DNA from 2 places in the Megamonas hypermegale genome. Region 2 is predicted to be linked to the other one. Evidence: a T-box and tRNA genes for the amino acid it is inferred to sense, from the RefSeq annotation. Region 2 holds a T-box; the other holds one or more tRNA genes.
The links. A T-box is a leader RNA that pairs with one kind of tRNA and senses whether it is charged. The one in region 2 lies ahead of leuS (leucine--tRNA ligase), so its partner is inferred to be a tRNA-Leu.
Positions count from the first base shown of each region.

Region 1: it encodes a tRNA-Leu, which carries the amino acid that the T-box ahead of leuS (leucine--tRNA ligase) is inferred to sense. The anticodon was not compared.

Region 1 is NZ_LT906446.1:142,797-152,350, reverse strand. It holds gene CKV65_RS00750 (helix-turn-helix transcriptional regulator) at 1-556, opposite strand, end outside; gene CKV65_RS00745 (helix-turn-helix domain-containing protein) at 641-877, opposite strand; gene CKV65_RS00740 (flavodoxin family protein) at 1,202-1,765, opposite strand; tRNA gene CKV65_RS00735 (tRNA-Leu) at 1,928-2,012, opposite strand; gene CKV65_RS00730 (3'-5' exonuclease) at 2,082-2,648, opposite strand; gene CKV65_RS00725 (pyridoxamine 5'-phosphate oxidase family protein) at 2,731-3,216, opposite strand; gene gltA (NADPH-dependent glutamate synthase) at 3,297-4,703, opposite strand; gene CKV65_RS00715 (sulfide/dihydroorotate dehydrogenase-like FAD/NAD-binding protein) at 4,705-5,562, opposite strand; gene CKV65_RS00710 (methylenetetrahydrofolate reductase) at 5,780-6,532, opposite strand; gene CKV65_RS00705 (dicarboxylate/amino acid:cation symporter) at 6,831-8,024, shown strand; gene CKV65_RS00700 (DUF6630 family protein) at 8,089-8,679, opposite strand; gene CKV65_RS00695 (deoxyribonuclease IV) at 8,819-9,554, shown strand, end outside.
Region 2 is NZ_LT906446.1:360,400-369,953, forward strand. It holds gene CKV65_RS01710 (saccharopine dehydrogenase family protein) at 1-532, shown strand, start outside; gene CKV65_RS01715 (hypothetical protein) at 615-1,415, shown strand; gene CKV65_RS01720 (type I restriction-modification system subunit M) at 1,435-3,408, shown strand; gene CKV65_RS01725 (restriction endonuclease subunit S domain-containing protein) at 3,447-4,844, shown strand; gene CKV65_RS11015 (heparan-alpha-glucosaminide N-acetyltransferase domain-containing protein) at 4,885-5,613, opposite strand; gene leuS (leucine--tRNA ligase) at 5,715-8,186, opposite strand; T-box leader at 8,241-8,427, opposite strand; gene brnQ (branched-chain amino acid transport system II carrier protein) at 8,531-9,554, opposite strand, start outside.

The sequences.
Region 1 (9,554 bases), 220 kb from region 2:
AAAAATAAAAATCTGAAAAAATAAAGGCAACTGGCATTAATATTCTTTCATGTTCTGTACCATTATCTTTTACATAATCTATCTTTATAACCATTTTATTCATAATAGCTTTATTTAAATTATTTAACATATCTAATAACGGTTTATTATGCACAGGTGAAATGTAATTGTTAATCTCATCTTGTATTGAATGTATTATTTCTTTTCTATCTTGTGGAGTTAAATTCAATCTAAGAGATTTTATTACAAATTCCACTTCTTTTTTTACTAAAGCTCTTGTTCCAAGTATTATTTTCAATAAAACAATACTTTCTATATTGTTCAATTTATCATTATTACCAGTAGTCAATAAATAATAAACATTTTCCAGCTTATCAAAAATCAATTTATCATTAGAATGAATTTCTGATAAGAAAATTCGTATATCTTCGATGTCTCTTTCTACAGAGCGTTCGCTAACATCATGTGTTCTTGCAAAATCAGCTTTATGTATATGTTCGCCTTTTATCAGTTTATGAAATAACAACAACATTCTATTGATTTTATTCGTCGACATATATGCTATCCTCCATTTACAAATTTTATTATAGCAATTAAGCACGACATAATATGTCGTGCTTAATTAATTTACAATAAAAATTTAAAAATCCATTTCAAACAATTTACTTATATCTACATCAAGTGCTTTTGCTATTTTCATAAATGTTGATAAAGAAATCCCTGTTGCATATGTACCACGTTCTATTCTTGATAAATATGATGTGCTAATACCTGCTTTAAAAGCTAATGTTTCTTGTGTATAACCTTTTAGGCGACGATAGTATACAATCTTTGCACCAATTTGTTTATATTCCCGTGTAAACGATGAATCTAACAACTACTATTACTCCCTTCATTGCTACTAATAAAATTATCTCATTTACAGAAATATTTACAATTCATATAAGTTCATATATCCGCCCTATTTGTATCAATTTTAGTTTTTAATAAAATCTATAACGTAAATTCATCTTTTTACGTTAATTTATATGCTATATTTTACTTAAAAAATTCATCTATTTGTTGTACTGTCAGTACAATTTTGCTAAAAAATAACACTATTAATACAAATTTTTGTTTTAATATGTAATTTTAAAGTCTTTTACAAATAAAAAAAACTCACTACAAGATATATTCTCATAGTGAGTTTCTATTTTTTTGCTTAACGAATGAAATTTGTCATAATTTTAGCTTCAATTTCAGGAATTTCTACACCAGCATTTTTACCAGCTTCGATACATTTCAAAAGCCAAGCCATATTAGTTGCAAGAATTCGCATAATCTGCAAACCTTCAGCATCCTGTTTTACTTCTTCTGGAGTATTACCATGTACCATTGCCCAATAATTAGCAGATACGATAGGCATTTGATAATAAGAAAAATATTTATTTAAAACATCGATTGTTGCTGTAGTACCAGCGCGTCTTGCAGAAGCAATAGCAGCTGCTGGTTTATGAAGCAAATCTTTTCCAGCTAAACTTGCAAGTTTATCCATAAATGAAATGATTTCTCCAGATGGTGAAGCCCAATATACAGGAGAGCCAACTACTAAACCATCAGCAGTTTTTATTTTTTCAGCAACATCTTTAACAATTTCTGTAGTAGGTACAGCGTGAATAATTTCACTTTCAATACCATTTTTTTCTAAAGTTTGTGCGATTTCACAGAGAGCTGTATAAGTGCAGCCTTTTTCGCGACGGCTACCATTTAATAACAAAACTTTCATCAAAAATCTTCCTTTCATTATATTAATGATATATATTTAATTTAAATTATATGCTTATTACTTATAAATAGCAATAATATCTTATACCGTACAAATTCAATTTATAGATAACAAAAAGGCTTTGTAGATTTTTCTACAAAGCCTTGAACATTCGATTAAAATTGGTGCGGAAGACAGGACTTGAACCTGCACGCCGAAAGACACTAGATCCTAAGTCTAGCGCGTCTGCCAATTCCGCCACTTCCGCACTTGATAATTGCATTGAATGCGAAAATTATTATATCACTATTTTAAGTTGTAAGTCAATAGTTTTTATTTATGATTTAAAAATTTTTGCCTGCATACCTATTTTTTGCAACAATTCTTCCATGCTATTAGCGCCAACTGTTCTACCAGCAACAAGTGGAATTTTAGCACATACTTTAGCATCATCTAATGCATCATGATGATGAAATTTTATCTGAAAAAATTCTCCTAAAGTATTCAATTTATGATTAGGCAAATTAGGCCATACTTTTCGAGATATCTGCACTGTACATGCTGTTGTAAAATGCGGTTTAGGCAAATGATATTGCCAAATACAACTGCGCAAAACTCCCATATCAAAAAATGAGTTATGCGCTATGACAATTCTATTGTCTAAATAAGTGCGAAGTACCGGCCAAATTTGAGCAAAATTCGGTGCATTTTCCACCATCTCTGGTGTTATGCCATGAATTTTTATATTTCCTTCTTCAAAATTCATTTCTGGTGGTCGAATAAGCGTATTGTATGAATCAGTCATTCGTCCATTTTCAATTACAACTACAGCTACGCTACAAGCACTATTTCTATTCGCATTTGCTGTTTCAAAATCTATACTAGTAAAGTTCATTAAACTCATAAATTCACCTCAAAATAAAAAAATCTAAGATAACAATGATGTACACTATACTATATCATAATTATCTTAGATTTTTTAGTTTTTATTTTTGCTGCGTAAGTTCAATAGCTTCTTTACCACTTAAATAATCAATAGATAAAGAAAACACACATGTTCTATTCCATGCACCGTTTATTTCTTTTAAATGCGCTTTGTCATCTTTCGAAATATATTTATATGACAATTCCTTTAATGCTGCCATTTTTTCAGCATCATCTTCTACGATTTCAGCTTTGCCAAAAACAATCACGCTTCTATAAAAAGTAGTGTATTTTTCTGGCACAACTGTATCTTCATCAATTATACAAAATGAAGCTTTATTTTGTTTCTTTATTATATCAATTTTATGACCTGTTATAGCGCAATGAAAATAAATTTTTCCATTGTAATATACATAGTTAAGTGGCAGAGCATACGGATAATCTCCATTTTCTGCTAAAGCTAATGTACCCACTTTTTGTCTTTGCAAAATATCTATGCATTCTTTTTCCGAAAGCTGTTGCTTTATTCTTCGCATTTGTTTAAACATCATAAATTCCCCTATTTAAACTTATTTTTATAAATTATTATAGAAAAATATTATTATTTTAATATCATAAATGCAATAACTTATTTAGAAAATTTTTCTTTGAGATATTCATCAATTGCTTTAGCTGCTTTTTTACCTGCACCCATAGCTAAAATAACAGTAGCGGCACCTGTTACAATATCGCCACCAGCAAACACACCTTCTTTTGAAGTCTTGCAAGTTTCTTCATCAGCTACGATATTACCACGTTTATTTACTTCCATATCTGGTGTTGTAGATTGAACTAATGGATTTGGTCCTTGACCAATAGCTATGACAACTGTGTCTACTGCTAAATCAAATTCTGAACCTTCAATAGGCACTGGGCGACGTCTACCAGAACTATCTGGTTCGCCAAGTTTCATTTTTATGCAACGAATGCCTGTTACATAACCATTTTCATCGCCTAAGATTTCTACTGGATTGTTAAGTAAGCGGAAATCGATACCTTCTTCTTTAGCATGTTCTACTTCTTCGCGACGTGCTGGCAATTCTGCTTCACTTCTACGATATACAATATAAACATGTTCTGCTCCGAGACGAAGTGCAGTACGTGCAGAGTCCATTGCTACGTTACCGCCACCAACAACGGCTACAACTTTTCCAACTTTTATTGGTGTAGCGTATTCAGGGAAACGATATGCCTTCATTAAATTACAACGAGTCAAAAATTCATTAGAAGAATAAACTCCATTGAAATTTTCGCCTGGAATGTTCATAAAATGAGGTAAGCCTGCACCTGTTGCTACAAAGACAGCGGAAAAATTATATTCCTGCATTAAATCATCGATAGTGAATAATTTACCAATGACAGCATCTACTTCAATTTTTACGCCTATTTTACGTAAATTATCTATTTCTGGCTTAACTACGTCATCTTTTGGCAAACGAAATTCTGGTATACCATAAGAAAGTACACCACCTGCCGTATGTAGTGCTTCAAAGATTGTTACTTGATAGCCTATTTTTGCCAAATCTCCAGCGCAAGCAAGTCCCGCAGGGCCAGAACCAACTATAGCAACTTTTGGCATATCTTCTTTAACTGTTTTTTCAATTACTTCAGTATCATTTTTCATGCAATAATCAGCTACAAATCTTTCTAAACGACCGATACCAACTGCTTCGCCTTTGATGCCCATTACACAATATTTTTCACATTGATTTTCCTGTGGGCATACACGACCACAAATAGCTGGCAAACTGTTAGATTCTTTTATTTTTTTATCTGCACCAACAAAATCTTTTTCTTTTATTTTAGCAATAAATTCTGGAATATCTACTTCAACAGGACAACCTTTGCGGCAATGAGGCACTTTGCAATGCAAGCAACGATTTGCTTCTGCTACTGCAAGTTCTTCTGTATAGCCGAGTGCAACTTCATTAAAATTATGCGCACGAACTTTAGGGTCTTGTTCGGGCATTTTATGTTTTTCCATTACTAAAGCCATTTTATTTTTCCTCCATTGCTTCAACTTGTTTTTCTAAACGACAAATATGGTCTTTTTCCACTGCTTCTTGTGGGCGATACATACGCTGACGTTCCATTAAATTTGTAAAATCTACGAGATGTCCATCAAATTCTGGTCCATCTACACAAGCAAATTTAATTTTATCGCCAACTTGTACACGACAACCACCGCACATGCCAGTACCATCAACCATGATTGGATTTAAGCTTACAACTGTTTTTATATTATATGGACGAGTTGTATCTGCTACAGTTTTCATCATGATTACAGGTCCAATAGCTACGACTTCTGAAATATCTACACCTTTATCGATGAGTTGTTGCAATGCTGTAGTTACAAAACCTTTTATACCAAAAGAGCCATCATCTGTTGTCACAATAACTTCATCGGCTACTTTTTCCATTTCATCTTTTAAAATCAAAATATCTTTATTTTTAGCACCCATGATAGCAATTACATGATTGCCAGCTTCACGCATACCTCTAACAATTGGATAAATCGGAGCAACACCAATACCACCACCAATGCAAACAACAGTTCCCATACCAGGGCGAATATCTGTCTTTTTGCCAAGTGGTCCAACTAAATCCAAAATGCTATCGCCTTCATTTAATTTAGCAAGCATTGTTGTTGAAGCACCAATAACCATGAAAATGATATCAATAGTACCTTGTTCACGGTTAAAATCAGCGATTGTCAACGGTATACGTTCACCGTATTCGTTAACACGCAATACTACGAATTGACCAGGTTGCGCTTTTTTAGCAATAAATGGAGCTTCCAAAGTAAATTGTAAAATTCCATCATGTAAAACTTTGCGTTTTAAAATTTTATACATAATATCTCTCCTTTATAATACATCAACTATAATAAAAATTTATCATTCCTTAATAAATTTTATAATTTTCAGTTAATATATCATTTAAATTCCTTTATATTTTTTATTTTATAAAGTTATTTATCATAAATAAATTAATATTATATGCAATATTTTTACGCCATAAAATACTTCATTTAATAGACAAAGTATTTTATGGCTCATCAAACTAAGTATTTTAAATATTATTTTTCAAAACACCTTCAAGATAAGGCATTATTTTTGCTTTAATCGGCATTAAATATACATTCTGATTATGTGCTTTAGCAAATTCTACAACTTTACGAGCAAAAGCAACATTCCACTCAAGAGTCGGTTCAAAATCTTTTGGGAAAATTACATTATTTTTATTACGCCAATAACTTACAGAACGCTGTGATAAAACTGGTGATACACCCCAATAAATATCCATTCCATCTAAGATATCAGCATAAATTTCTAAATAACGCATATCGAAGAATGGCTGCGTAAAAAATCCTTTTGCTCCAGCTAACATTTTACGACGAATACGATATTCTTCTTCTTTAATACTACTTCTATATTGGTCAATACCTGCATATACTTTTATATCTGGCATTTCATCACTAAATTTTTTTATTATATCCGTGCTAATTGTAGGATAAACTTGATGTGTCATTGTCTGTGGTGGATCACCTTCAATAACGAGTACTTCTTTAATATCATATTTTTTTAATTTATCTTTTATTGGCAGTTCACATGTGAAATCAAAATCCATAGCACGTAAATGTGGAACAGCATCCTTAAAATACTTTTTAGCAATACCAGCACCATCCCAACTGCGAATATCGCAACTGAGTAAATCTGGTATATTTATAAAGTCCACGTCAGGAATATCAGCTTTAATCGCTTTAAGTTCTTCTTCAAATATAGCTAAATCGCGTGGTACTAATTCTACTGCAATTTTCGTCATAATAATCCCCTTTTTCTCATCATACTAATATCATTAAATTAAATAAATTTCATTAACACAATGACATATCTTATTATTTTTTCTATTATATCATATACATTTGTTATTTTAAATAATAGTATCCATAAAAATAAAATATATACTAATTGTATGATTGTAAATTTTTTACTTAGATATTAGTTGTATATACTGTTTTTTTATTCACCTATTTATATCAAAACTTGCTATTGAAAACATTTTTATTATATAATTGTTAATTATAATCTTATCTGTCAACATATGAAAGGAGCTATACTTCATGAATTTATCCATTAAGATTTTTATCTCATTATTACTTTCTGTAATTGTTGGATTAATCCTTGGTGAAGAAAATTTACCTTGGCTTAAAGCCTACATAGCACCAATTGGAACAATGTTTATTAATTTAATTAAGATGATAATCGTTCCAGTTGTACTTTCTTCTCTTGTTTGTGGTGTTGCAAGTCTTGGTGATACTAAAAAACTTGGCCGTATCGGTATAAAAGTAATTTTACTTTATTTAGTAACTACTGCTATTGCACTTATTATCGGTTTAGGTCTAGCTTCTATCCTTCAACCAGGTGTTGGTATGAATTTAGTACCAGAAAAAGCACCTGACATTAAAGAAGCTCCTACCTTCATAACTGTTTTAGTCAACATGATACCAGCAAATCCTATCATGAGCATGGCTACAGCTGATATGTTGCCTATCATCGTCTTTGCTTTAGCAATCGGTATTGGCATTACTGCTGTTGGTCAAAAAGGTCAACCTCTTTTAAACTTCTTTGACTCTCTCGCTGAAGTCAGCTATAAATTGATTTCCATGATAATGAGCCTTGCTCCATACGGTGTATTTGCTCTGCTCGTTCCTGTTGTAGCTGAAAACGGTCCTAAAGTTTTGTTACCTCTCTTATCCGTTATCGTCACAGTATACATTGGCTGTATTCTTCATGCCCTCATCGTATACTCTTCTATTGTTTCTGCTTTAGGAAAAATTTCTCCAATCAAATTTTTCAAAGGCATGACCGAAGCTATGCTCTTAGCTTTCACAACTTGTAGTTCTGCTGCTACTTTGCCTATCAATATGAAAAACTGTGAAGAAAAACTCGGCGCTAATAAATCTGTGGCTAGTTTCGTATTGCCATTAGGTGCTACTATAAATATGGATGGTACAGCAATTTATCAAGGTGTTTGCGCTATTTTCATAGCTAACATTTACGGCATTGACCTCACCATGAGCCAAATGATTATGATTATAATATCTGGTACATTGGCATCTGTTGGTACTGCTGGTGTTCCTGGTGCAGGCGTAATCATGCTCGCACTCGTGCTTCAAACTGTTGGTTTGCCAATGGAAGGTATCGCACTCGTTGCTGGTATCGACCGTGTTCTTGACATGATTCGTACTTGCCTCAACATCACAGGCGATGCTGCTGTAACAGTTGCTGTCAGTCAAACAGAAAAAGGAAAATAACTTTTATAATTTAAAATTTATCGTTCTGATAAGAAAACCCTCGGCAATTCACCGAGGGTTTTTTTTAATATACACTGGATATATGACGGTCAATACTATCTGCTAAATCTTCTAATTCCTCTAATACATCACAATCTATAGGAAAGATTATATACGAATCACTGTTTATATTTATCATACCAATACAAACATTTTCATCTGCCCATTTATTATCTAAGTATTTACACCAACCTATGATATTGTCATCTTCAATAAAATCTTCTTCTTCATCATAATCAAACACATCTTCATCATCTTCATTTATATCATATCTATCCACACCGTAATCAACATCTAAAAATTTACTATCTAAACTTAAACCATATTCTTTAAAACCACATAAATTCTTTAATTCCCAACCAAATTCCGTTATCTGTACATTATCGTCAGTTTCATATACATAATTATTACGAATTAAACAATTCACCATACCGAGCCACTGTAAATCTTCTTCTGAATCGTCTTCTAATGTCATGCTTCTATCTTCATATTCTTCTAAATGTGTCGCAACATATTTTTGGATATCATCAATGCATTCTTCTACTTCTATTATTACATCACTATCATTATTACTAATTAACTGAGCAATCTTCAACAACACTTCTTCTCTTTCCATATTACAAATCCCTCACTTTTTTATTTTCATATTAATTATTTCCGTGTATCTTTTAAAAATTCCTCTTAATTTATTTAAAAAACTATATTTATATGCTACAATAATTTTCAATTAATAATAATTTATTTTAGGAGAATTTATGCTACACATAGGAAATCATCTTTCATCATCTAAAGGATTTATGCACATGGGCAAAGAAGCCTTGCAATTAAAAGCAGATACCTTTTCTTTTTTTACGCGTAATCCACGTGGCAGCAAGGCCAAAGATATTGATGACAATGATGTTACTGCATTTTTAAAACTCGCTAAAGAGTCCAATTTTCAAAAATTAGTAGCACACGCACCATATACATTAAATCCTTGCTCAAATAAAATAGAAGTTCGTGAATTTGCATATAATACCATGACTGACGACCTAAAACGCATGGAGAAATTGCCTCATAATTATTATAATTTTCATCCTGGCAATCATTTAAAACAAGGTGAACAAATTGGGATAGAATTGATTGCTGATTGTTTAAATAGCATTATGTGGGAAGAACAACAAACGACAGTATTACTTGAAACCATGTCTGGCAAAGGTACTGAAGTCGGCAAAACTTTTGAAGAAATACGAGCTATTATAGACAAAATAAAATTACAAGATAAGATAGGCGTTTGTCTTGATACTTGCCATATCTGGGATGGTGGCTATGATATTGTAAATCACCTAGATGATGTAATTGAAGAATTTGATAAAATCATCGGCTTAGATAAATTAAAAGCCATTCATTTAAATGATAGTAAAAATGATTGCGGCAGTCATAAAGACCGCCATGAAAAAATCGGCGAAGGAAAAATTGGATTAGATGCCATAATTCGCATAATCAATCATC
Region 2 (9,554 bases):
AGACATGTACTTGCTTCACCATGAAGAACTTGAATCCTTAGGTTTAAATATAAAAGGCATTAAACGTATTCGCTTCTTCATGACTTTTGGTCAATCTTATTTGACACATTTAAAATGTCTTGAAAATGTAGGCATGACTTCAATTGAACCTATTGATTTTGAAGGTCATAAAATTGTGCCACTTCAATTCTTAAAAGCTGTATTACCTGACCCAGCAAGTCTTGGTCCTCGTACTGTTGGTAAGACAAATATCGGTTGTATTTTCCAAGGCAAAAAAGATGGCAAAGATAAAGTATATTATTTATACAATGTTTGCGACCATCAAGAATGCTATAAAGAAGTTGGTTCACAAGCAGTTTCTTATACGACTGGCGTACCTGCAATGATTGGTGCAATGCTTATCATGAACGGTCAATGGAGAAAACCAGGCGTATATAATGTAGAAGAATTCGATCCAGATCCATTTATGGATGCACTTAATAAATGGGGACTTCCTTGGAAAGAAAGCTTTAACCCTGATTTAGTAGAATAATATATTTTTAATAAAAAGCAAAAAGTAGATTTTTAATTTACTTTTTGCCTTTTTTATTAATGATTAAAGAAGGTTATATTTTATGATAGATTTTTTGGGAAATTTATTTTGGAATTTTTTGCTTGCAAACTGGGTAAATATGGCGTTAATAATAGTTGGAACTTCGGCAATATTCGTCTATATTTGGCAAGAGCGGGGAAAAACTAAAGATTATGCTTCTATGATTGTTTTGCAAATAGATGAGTTACAAGAAAGAATGCAACAAATTCAATCATATATAACTGATGATGGATTAAATTTTAAAGCTTTTTATGAGTCTTTACCATTAATGAATGAAAATTATTGGGATAGATATAAGCATGTTTTTATTAGGAAAATAGATAATAAAAGTTATCATAATATTAATAAATTCTATCAATATGTGTTATCTATTAAAGAACAACAAGAGTTATTGAGAAATTTGCAAAAAAATTATTTTTTTCTTAAGCAACAAGCTATAACTAATACTGAATTTTCTTATATAGATAGAATTATTAGTGCGACAGAACAAAGCATAATTTCACCTGATTTGGTAGAAAAATCTAAAAATGATTTTCTAAAAGAAAATAAAAATGAAAATTTAAATCAATTTGTTGGAAAAGTTTTAGAGCAAATATCTTTAAATAATTTAAATAATAATTTAGATGTTTTTTGGAGTGCGTACAATCAGAAGAGAAATAAGTTTTTAGGAATTATGAATAATAATCAAGCTTTAACAGATTATTCTCCACTACAAATATCTCAAACAATAAAAAGTATATTAAAACAGTATTCTATGCTAGAAATTACAGGAACAGAAGGCTATAGAAAATTACGTAAAATTGCTAAAATGACAGATAAATAACTTGACAGTGAGGTAAAAAATGAATATAGAAGACATTCTTAATGGTAGTAAATATAATTTAACACAATTTAGTCAAGAAAGTATTACATCTTTATTAGAACGAGTTATTGAAAAAAATAATAAGGGAAAACCTGCTTTATATGTGGAATGTTTAATACGAAAAAAGCTTATCATGTTAAAGCCAGAAGAAATAGTTCGTCAATTATATATAGATAAATTAAATAAACAATATGGATATCCACTTAATCGTATGGCTGTTGAATATGTTGTTTCTTTTGGTAGAGAAAAGAAAAAAGCTGATATTGTTATCTTTGATAAAGATAGAAAGACTGCGCCATATATTATAGTAGAATTAAAAAAACCTAAATTAAAAGATGGAAAAGAACAATTAAAATCATATTGTAATGCAACAGGTGCGCCTATTGGTGTATGGACTAATGGAGAACAGATTTCATTTTATAACAGAAAAGATCCTAATTATTTTGAAGATATACCAAATATTCCATCTGTGGATGAAAGTTTAGCAGATATTTTAACAGAACGATGGACTATTGATACATTAATACAGAAAGATAAATTAGTGCAAGAACGTAAATCTTTAAAGGATTTAATTCTTGAAATGGAAGATGAAGTTTTAGCAAATGCTGGTGTTGATGTTTTTGAAGAAGTTTTTAAGCTAATATTTACTAAATTATTTGATGAATTACAAAGCGGTAGAGATAAAAAGCGAGTATTACAGTTTAGAAACTATGGTTATACAGAAACAGAATTAAAAGAAAAAATTCAAAATTTATTTGAACAAGCCAAAAATAAATGGGAAGGTATATTTGGAGAGTCTACAAAAATAGAATTAACAGGTTCACATTTATCCGTTTGTGTATCTAGTTTGCAAGACGTAAAATTATTTAATTCTAATCTTGATGTAATAGATGATGCTTTTGAATACTTGATGAGTAAGAGTCAAAAAGGTGAAAAGGGACAATATTTTACACCACGTTATGTTATTGAAATGTGTGTTAGAATGTTAAATCCTACCGAAGATGAAAATATGATTGATACAGCTGCTGGTAGCTGTGGATTTCCTATTCATACAATATTTTATGTTTGGAAACAGATTTTGCGAGAAAAAGGCATAAAGCAGAGTAATTTATTTACATCAGAAGAAAAACCTGTTGAATGTACAGATTATGTAAATGAACATATTTTTGCAATAGATTTTGATATAAAATGCGTTCGAGTAGCTAAAATGTTAAATCTTATAGCAGGAGATGGAAAAACGAATGTTCTTCACTTAAATACTTTAGATTATGAACGTTGGGACGAAGTTACAAAAGAAGAACAATGGACAGATACCTATAATGAAGGTTGGAAAAAATTAAAAAAATTAAGGTCTATAAAGAATAGCAATCAATTTTTTAACTTTGATATTTTAATGGCTAATCCACCTTTTGCTGGTGATATTAAAGAAAGCAAGATGATATCTTGTTATGAACTTGGTAAAAATGCTAAAGGAAAAATGCAAAGTAAAGTAGGCAGAGATATTTTATTTATTGAAAGAAATCTAAATTTCTTAAAGCCTGGCGGAAGAATGGCTGTAGTATTGCCACAAGGACGTTTTAATAATAGCGGTGATAAATATATTAGAGATTATATTGCAAAACATTGTCGTATTCTTGCTGTTGTAGGTTTGCATGGAAATGTATTTAAACCGCATACAGGTACTAAAACATCGGTTCTTTTTGTGCAAAAATGGGATAATGAACTTTGTCCATATAAAGAAGATTATCCAATTTTCTTCGCTACCATGCAAGAACCTAGTAAAGATAATTCTGGTGAAAAAATATATGTAACCAAAGACGGAAAACCTGTATTAGATACACATGGGCATCTTATTGTAAAACACGATTTATATAATCATGATGGATTAACACAAGATGGTATAGCAGAAGCTTTTATTGAATTTGCGAAAAAGGAAAAACTAAGTTTTTTCTAAATAACCCACCATTTGACGAAGAAAAATATAATCGTTTAATGAGTGGGTTAGAATGCAGTGAAATATATTTTAATAATATACATGATAATTTATTTAGATTAGAAGCTGAATATTATAAAAAAATATATTTAAGCATAGAGAAAAAACTAGCTAATTATAATGAGTTAGGTATGTATGTTAACTCAATAAATTGTGGACCATTTGGTTCAAGTTTATTAGATGATAAGTATGAAATAAATGGTGTATTAGTTGTTAGACCTTTTAATTTAAAACAGCTTACAATAGAAAACGAAAATTTAGTATATATTTCAGAAGAAACATTGCATGATAACAACTTAAAAAAATATGGTAGAAATACAGTACTTTTTTCTAGAGTGGGAGATATAAAAATAGGGGTATCTAATAGAGATAATATAACTATCAGCCCTAATATTATTGCAGTTTCTTTGAAAAATGAATTCTTGGCAAAATATGTAGCGGTATTTTTTTATACTAAATATGGTTTTTTACAAATAAAAAGGCAGTTAAAAATATCTGCTCAACCGACTATATCAACAAATGTTATAGAAAAATTGAAAATACCATTTTTTGATAAGTTGGTGGATAGGATAATTTCTAAATTAGATATTACTGAAAATTTAATGCAACAAGCAAATAAAGCTTATTTAAAAGCTGAACAATTATTAGTAAAAGAATTAAATATAAAAATAGAAAATAATAGTAATATTAATATAAAATCATTTAATAATTCTTTTAGTAATAGTGGACGTTTAGATGCTGAATATTATTTAGCTAAATATGAAGCTTTACAAAAAAATATATATAAATATCCTAAAAAAGGAAATATATGTTCTATAATAACATTACAGGATAAAAATATAACACCTAAAGATAATAAAAAATATAAATATATAGAATTAGCTAATATTGACAATATAGGAAATATAATTGATTGTACAGAAGATTTTGGAGTGAATTTACCAACAAGAGCAAGAAGAATTGTTCATACAGGAGATGTGATTGTTTCATCAATTGAAGGTTCTTTAAATAAGTGTGCATTGATAACAGAAGAATTTGATGGAGCTTTTTGTTCTACTGGTTTTTTTGTAATAAAATCGGGAATATTTACATCAGAGACACTTTTAGTTTTATTTAAATCAGAAATATTGCAGAATTTAATGAAAAAAGGTTGTTCGGGTACTATTTTAACAGCAATAAGTAAAGAAGAATTTGAGAAAATTTGTATACCTATTTTAAATGATAATATACAACAAAAAATTACTTGTTATATAAAGCAATCAAAATTATTATATAATCAAAGTAAATTATTGTTAGAAGCTGCTAAAAAATCTGTAGAAATTGCTATTGAACAAAATGAAGATATTGCTCTAAATTATCTTCAAGAACAATCAGATAATATTTTGAATAATAATTAATATATTTAATAAAAAGCCGAAACTTCATAGTTTCGGTTTTTTATAATGCGATATTTAGCAGGGAATATATTATTGGCTGGTGTAGCAGATAGATTATTAAAGATTTTTTGCCGAGGTAATTTAAAAAAGGTGATAGTTTTTTCTCAAAATATGATAAGAGTTTATGATTGCAGCAATATTGATAAGCATAATAACCGCTTATAAATAAAAATATCCATGGCAGTATCGGAAAATAATCGGCTGAGGTGAAATCATCATGAGGAAAACCCAGATAAGCGGTGAAATGGTTGGTATAGATTTTGTCGGGAAGTTGGATTTTATAAAAAGGAAAACCGATATAACCGCGGGTAATCTGTCTGAAAAAGATGAAGAAAAATGAACTTAATAAAAAGCCTGTTAGGGGTTTTAAATGAGATAATATTTTGTGCAGTAGTATTATAATTAATGTAGCGGAACCTAAAAAAGTCAGAATACCGAATATAATTGTGTTTTTTGGTGTGAAGATATATGTAACTAAGCTGATTGATAAACCGCAGATAAAGATTAAAGCGCCGCGTTTTATGTGATTGTGGCTGAGTTGCCAGCAAAATCCTGATATAAAAATAAAGGAAATGCAAATAAATTGTTGCCAAATATAAAATAAATTCGGCAGGGTATTATCTATAACGGAAAAGATATATATTAAATCCCAAATGAAATGGTAGCCTATCATATTTAGAAGGCTAAAACCTCGCAAGGTATCTAATAGTTCATAGCGTTTTTTATACATAAAAAATAAAAATCCTTTATAAAATTAAATAGTGATAAATAAAAATGTTGAAATCAGAGAGAGTTCTCCAATTTCAACATTTTTTAGTTTATATATTGTTATTAGCCTTTTACTACAATGTTTACAAGTTTTTGTGGTACGCTGATTACTTTAACGATAGTTTTACCTTCGATTAAGCCTTTGATTTTTTCATCAGCAAGTGCTTGTTCTTGTTGTTGTTCACGAGTTGCAGTAGAAGCAATCATGATTTTAGAACGTACTTTACCATTAACTTGAACAACTACTTCAACTTCATCAGCAACAGTTGCTTTTGGGTCAAATGTAGGCCAAGTTGTATGATGTACACTGCCTTTTTGACCGATTTGTTGCCAGAGTTCTTCAGTAACGTGTGGAGCAAATGGTGCTAAGAGTTTAATCAAGTTGATAACAACTTCGCGAGCAAGACCAGCATTTAAGTTGCCATCTTTGAAAGTATAGAACGCATTTACAAGTTCCATGATTGTACTGATAGCAGTGTTGAATGTGCCACGAGTGCCGATATCTTCTGTTACTTTTTGAATTGTAACGTTTAAGATACGGAATAATTCTTTTTCTTCTTTAGTTAAAGCATTTTTATCAAATGGCTGATTTTCTTTTACTTTATCAGCATAGGAGAGAACAATTCTCCAAACACGCTGAATGAAACGCCAAGCACCTTCTACACCTTGGTCACTCCATTCGAGGTCACGTTCTGGTGGAGCAGCGAATAAGATGAAGACACGAGCTGTATCAGCGCCATATTTTTTGATGATTTCTTCTGGGGATACTACATTGCCTTTTGATTTACTCATTTTAGAACCATCTTTGATAACCATACCTTGAGTTAAGAGGTTTGTGAATGGTTCATCAAAGTTTACAAGACCAGCGTCTTTTAAGACTTTAGTGAAGAAACGGGAATAGAGCAAATGCAAAATAGCGTGTTCGATACCGCCGATATATTGGTCAACTGGGAGCCAGTAATCTACAGCTTCTTTAGAGAATGGCATTTTGTCATTGTGTGGGTCAGCATAGCGCATATAATACCAAGAAGAACAAATGAATGTATCCATAGTATCTGTTTCACGTCTTGCAGGGCCACCGCATTTTGGACAAGTGCAGTTGACAAATTCTTCGGATTGAGCAAGTGGAGAAGTAGCACCAGTTTCAAATTTAACGTCTTTTGGTAATTTAACAGGTAAATCTTCTTCAGGTACGAGAACTTCACCGCAATGAGGGCAGTAAATTACTGGAATTGGTGCACCCCAATAACGTTGACGGGAAATGAGCCAATCGCGTAAACGGTAATTTACATGACGTTCACCGAGTTTGTTTTCTTCGAGCCAATCAATCATAGCTGTGATAGCTTTGCGATTGTTCATGCCGGTGAATTGACCAGAATTTACGAGTACACCATCATCAACGTAAGCATTTTCCATTGTTTCAAGTGTGAGGGAATTATCTTTATTCTGGATAACAATTTTCATTGGTAAATTGTATTTTTTAGCGAACATGAAGTCACGTTCATCATGAGTTGGAACACCCATAACAGCACCAGTACCATATTCATAGAGAACATAGTTTGTTACCCATACAGGTACTTTTTCGCCGTTGAATGGATTTATAGCATAAACGCCAGTGAACATACCTTTCTTTTCAGATTCGCTGGAAGTACGTTCGATTTCGTTCATGTTGTGAACTTCTTCAATGAATTTTAAAATTTCTTGTTCGTTTTCTTTGCCTTTGATGAATTTTTTTACAAGTGGATGTTCAGCTGCTAAAACTACATAAGATACACCGAAAACGGTATCAGGGCGAGTTGTATAAACTGAAATCTTTTCATTGTATTCTGGTACATCAAAGCTGAATTGTGCGCCTTCACTTCTGCCAATCCAGTTATCCTGCATGATTTTTACGCGGTTTGGCCAACCTTTGAGTTTGTCGAGGTCTTTTAAGAGTACATCAGCGTAATCTGTGATTTTTAAGAACCACTGTTCAAGGTCTTTTTTTACAACAGTGGAATCGCAACGCCAGCATTTGCCATCGATAACCTGTTCATTTGCAAGTACAGTATGGCAAGTTTCGCACCAGTTAGCGGAAGCTTTTTTCTTATAAGCGAGACCTTTTTTATAGAATAATTCAAAAAGCCATTGTGTCCATTTATAATAATCTTCATGGCAAGTAGCAACTTTTCTATCCCAGTCATAGGAAAGACCCATTTCTTTTTGCTGGCGAGTCATGTTTGCCATGTTGTCTTCTGTCCAATCGGAAGGACGAACGCCGTGTTTGATAGCAGCATTTTCTGCTGGCATACCGAAAGCATCAAATCCCATTGGGTGAAGTACATTAAAGCCGTTCATGGTTTTGTAACGAGCGATAACATCACCGATGGAATAGTTGCGAACGTGTCCCATATGTAGATTTCCAGAAGGATAAGGGAACATTTCAAGTACATAATATTTTGGTTTACTTGGGTCGTTTTTAATCTGATAAGCATTAGTTTCGTCCCAGATTTTTTGCCATTTTTTTTCAATGGTCTGTGGACAATATTTTTCCATAATAAAACACTCCTGTAAAATTTTTAAGCAATAAAAAAGCCCCTGGCAATATATGCCAGGGACGAATTAATCGCGGTACCACCCTGATTGACAGATAGCTGTCCTCTTAAAATCTTAACGGGATTAGCGGCAACAAGTGCTCCTCCACAGCGAGTTCAACCATAAAGCTATAGGCTCACATCAACCGCCTATTTTCTGAAAAGACTTTACAAAGTTTACTACTCTGTATCAAGGGATTTATTATAACTATACAATTATAGACAAATATCATTATACTTAGCAACTACATTAAAGTCAAGAATAAGTATAGCAATAAAAATCAGCATTTAATTTAAAGCTAAAATTTAAATGTAAGATTGTATTGTATAGTAAAGACCAAAGATAAGACCGATGAATGCACATACTTTATAAATGGCATTATTTTTAATATGGTTGCGGAATAAAAGCAAGATTACTGTAACCATAAATGGTGGACAAATTGTAGTTAAAATCGGTACAGCTAAATTGATTATAGATGTGAGACCGAGATTACATAATGAAGCACTGATTAAGATGTTTATTACAATCCAAGTTTGATATTTTATTTTGCCATTGGAAATTTTTTCAAAGAAATATGCTGTTGCTCCAGCAAGACCGATAGCTGTTGTAAGGCAAGCAAAGCCAACGATAATACCGAGAATAAGTGTACCTGTGCTACCGAGTAAATGGCGTGTGATAGCGACAATGAGCTGAGCTTGGTTTAAGTCATGACTTATGACTTGGCTAGAAGTTGCTCCAAGATAAGCAAGTCCGCCATAAATAGAGCAAAGCAAAAGACCTGCAACAATACAAATATAAATGATAGCTTTTAATTGTACTTTGTGGTCAGTGTAACCTTTGAGGCGAAGTGTATTGAGCATTACAATACCAAAACCAACAACGGCTAAAATGTCCATTGTTTGATAACCTGCAATAACACCATCTTGTGCTACTGTAGAAGATAATGGTGGTGCAATTTCACCAATAGGGTTTACAATACCTGCTATGATTAAGATAAATGTACAAATGACAAGTATTGGTGTTAAATATTTACCGATTATATCAACAAAGCGAGTCGGGCGAATTGTCGTTATAAATACAATGGCAAAAAAGATAATGGAAAAAGCCAATAATGAGATTTTATCAGTAAATGGTGCGATACTCATTTCAAAGGTAGTAGCGGCAGTACGTGGTGGAGCAATCAATACACCTGTACATAAAATAATAATGATATTTAAAATTCTACCAGGGATTTTTCCAATAGCATCTTCAAGTGCTGTGATACTACCTCCACCGAGTACCATGGCATAAATACCAACACAGGAAAGAAATACTTCAACGAAGATAAAG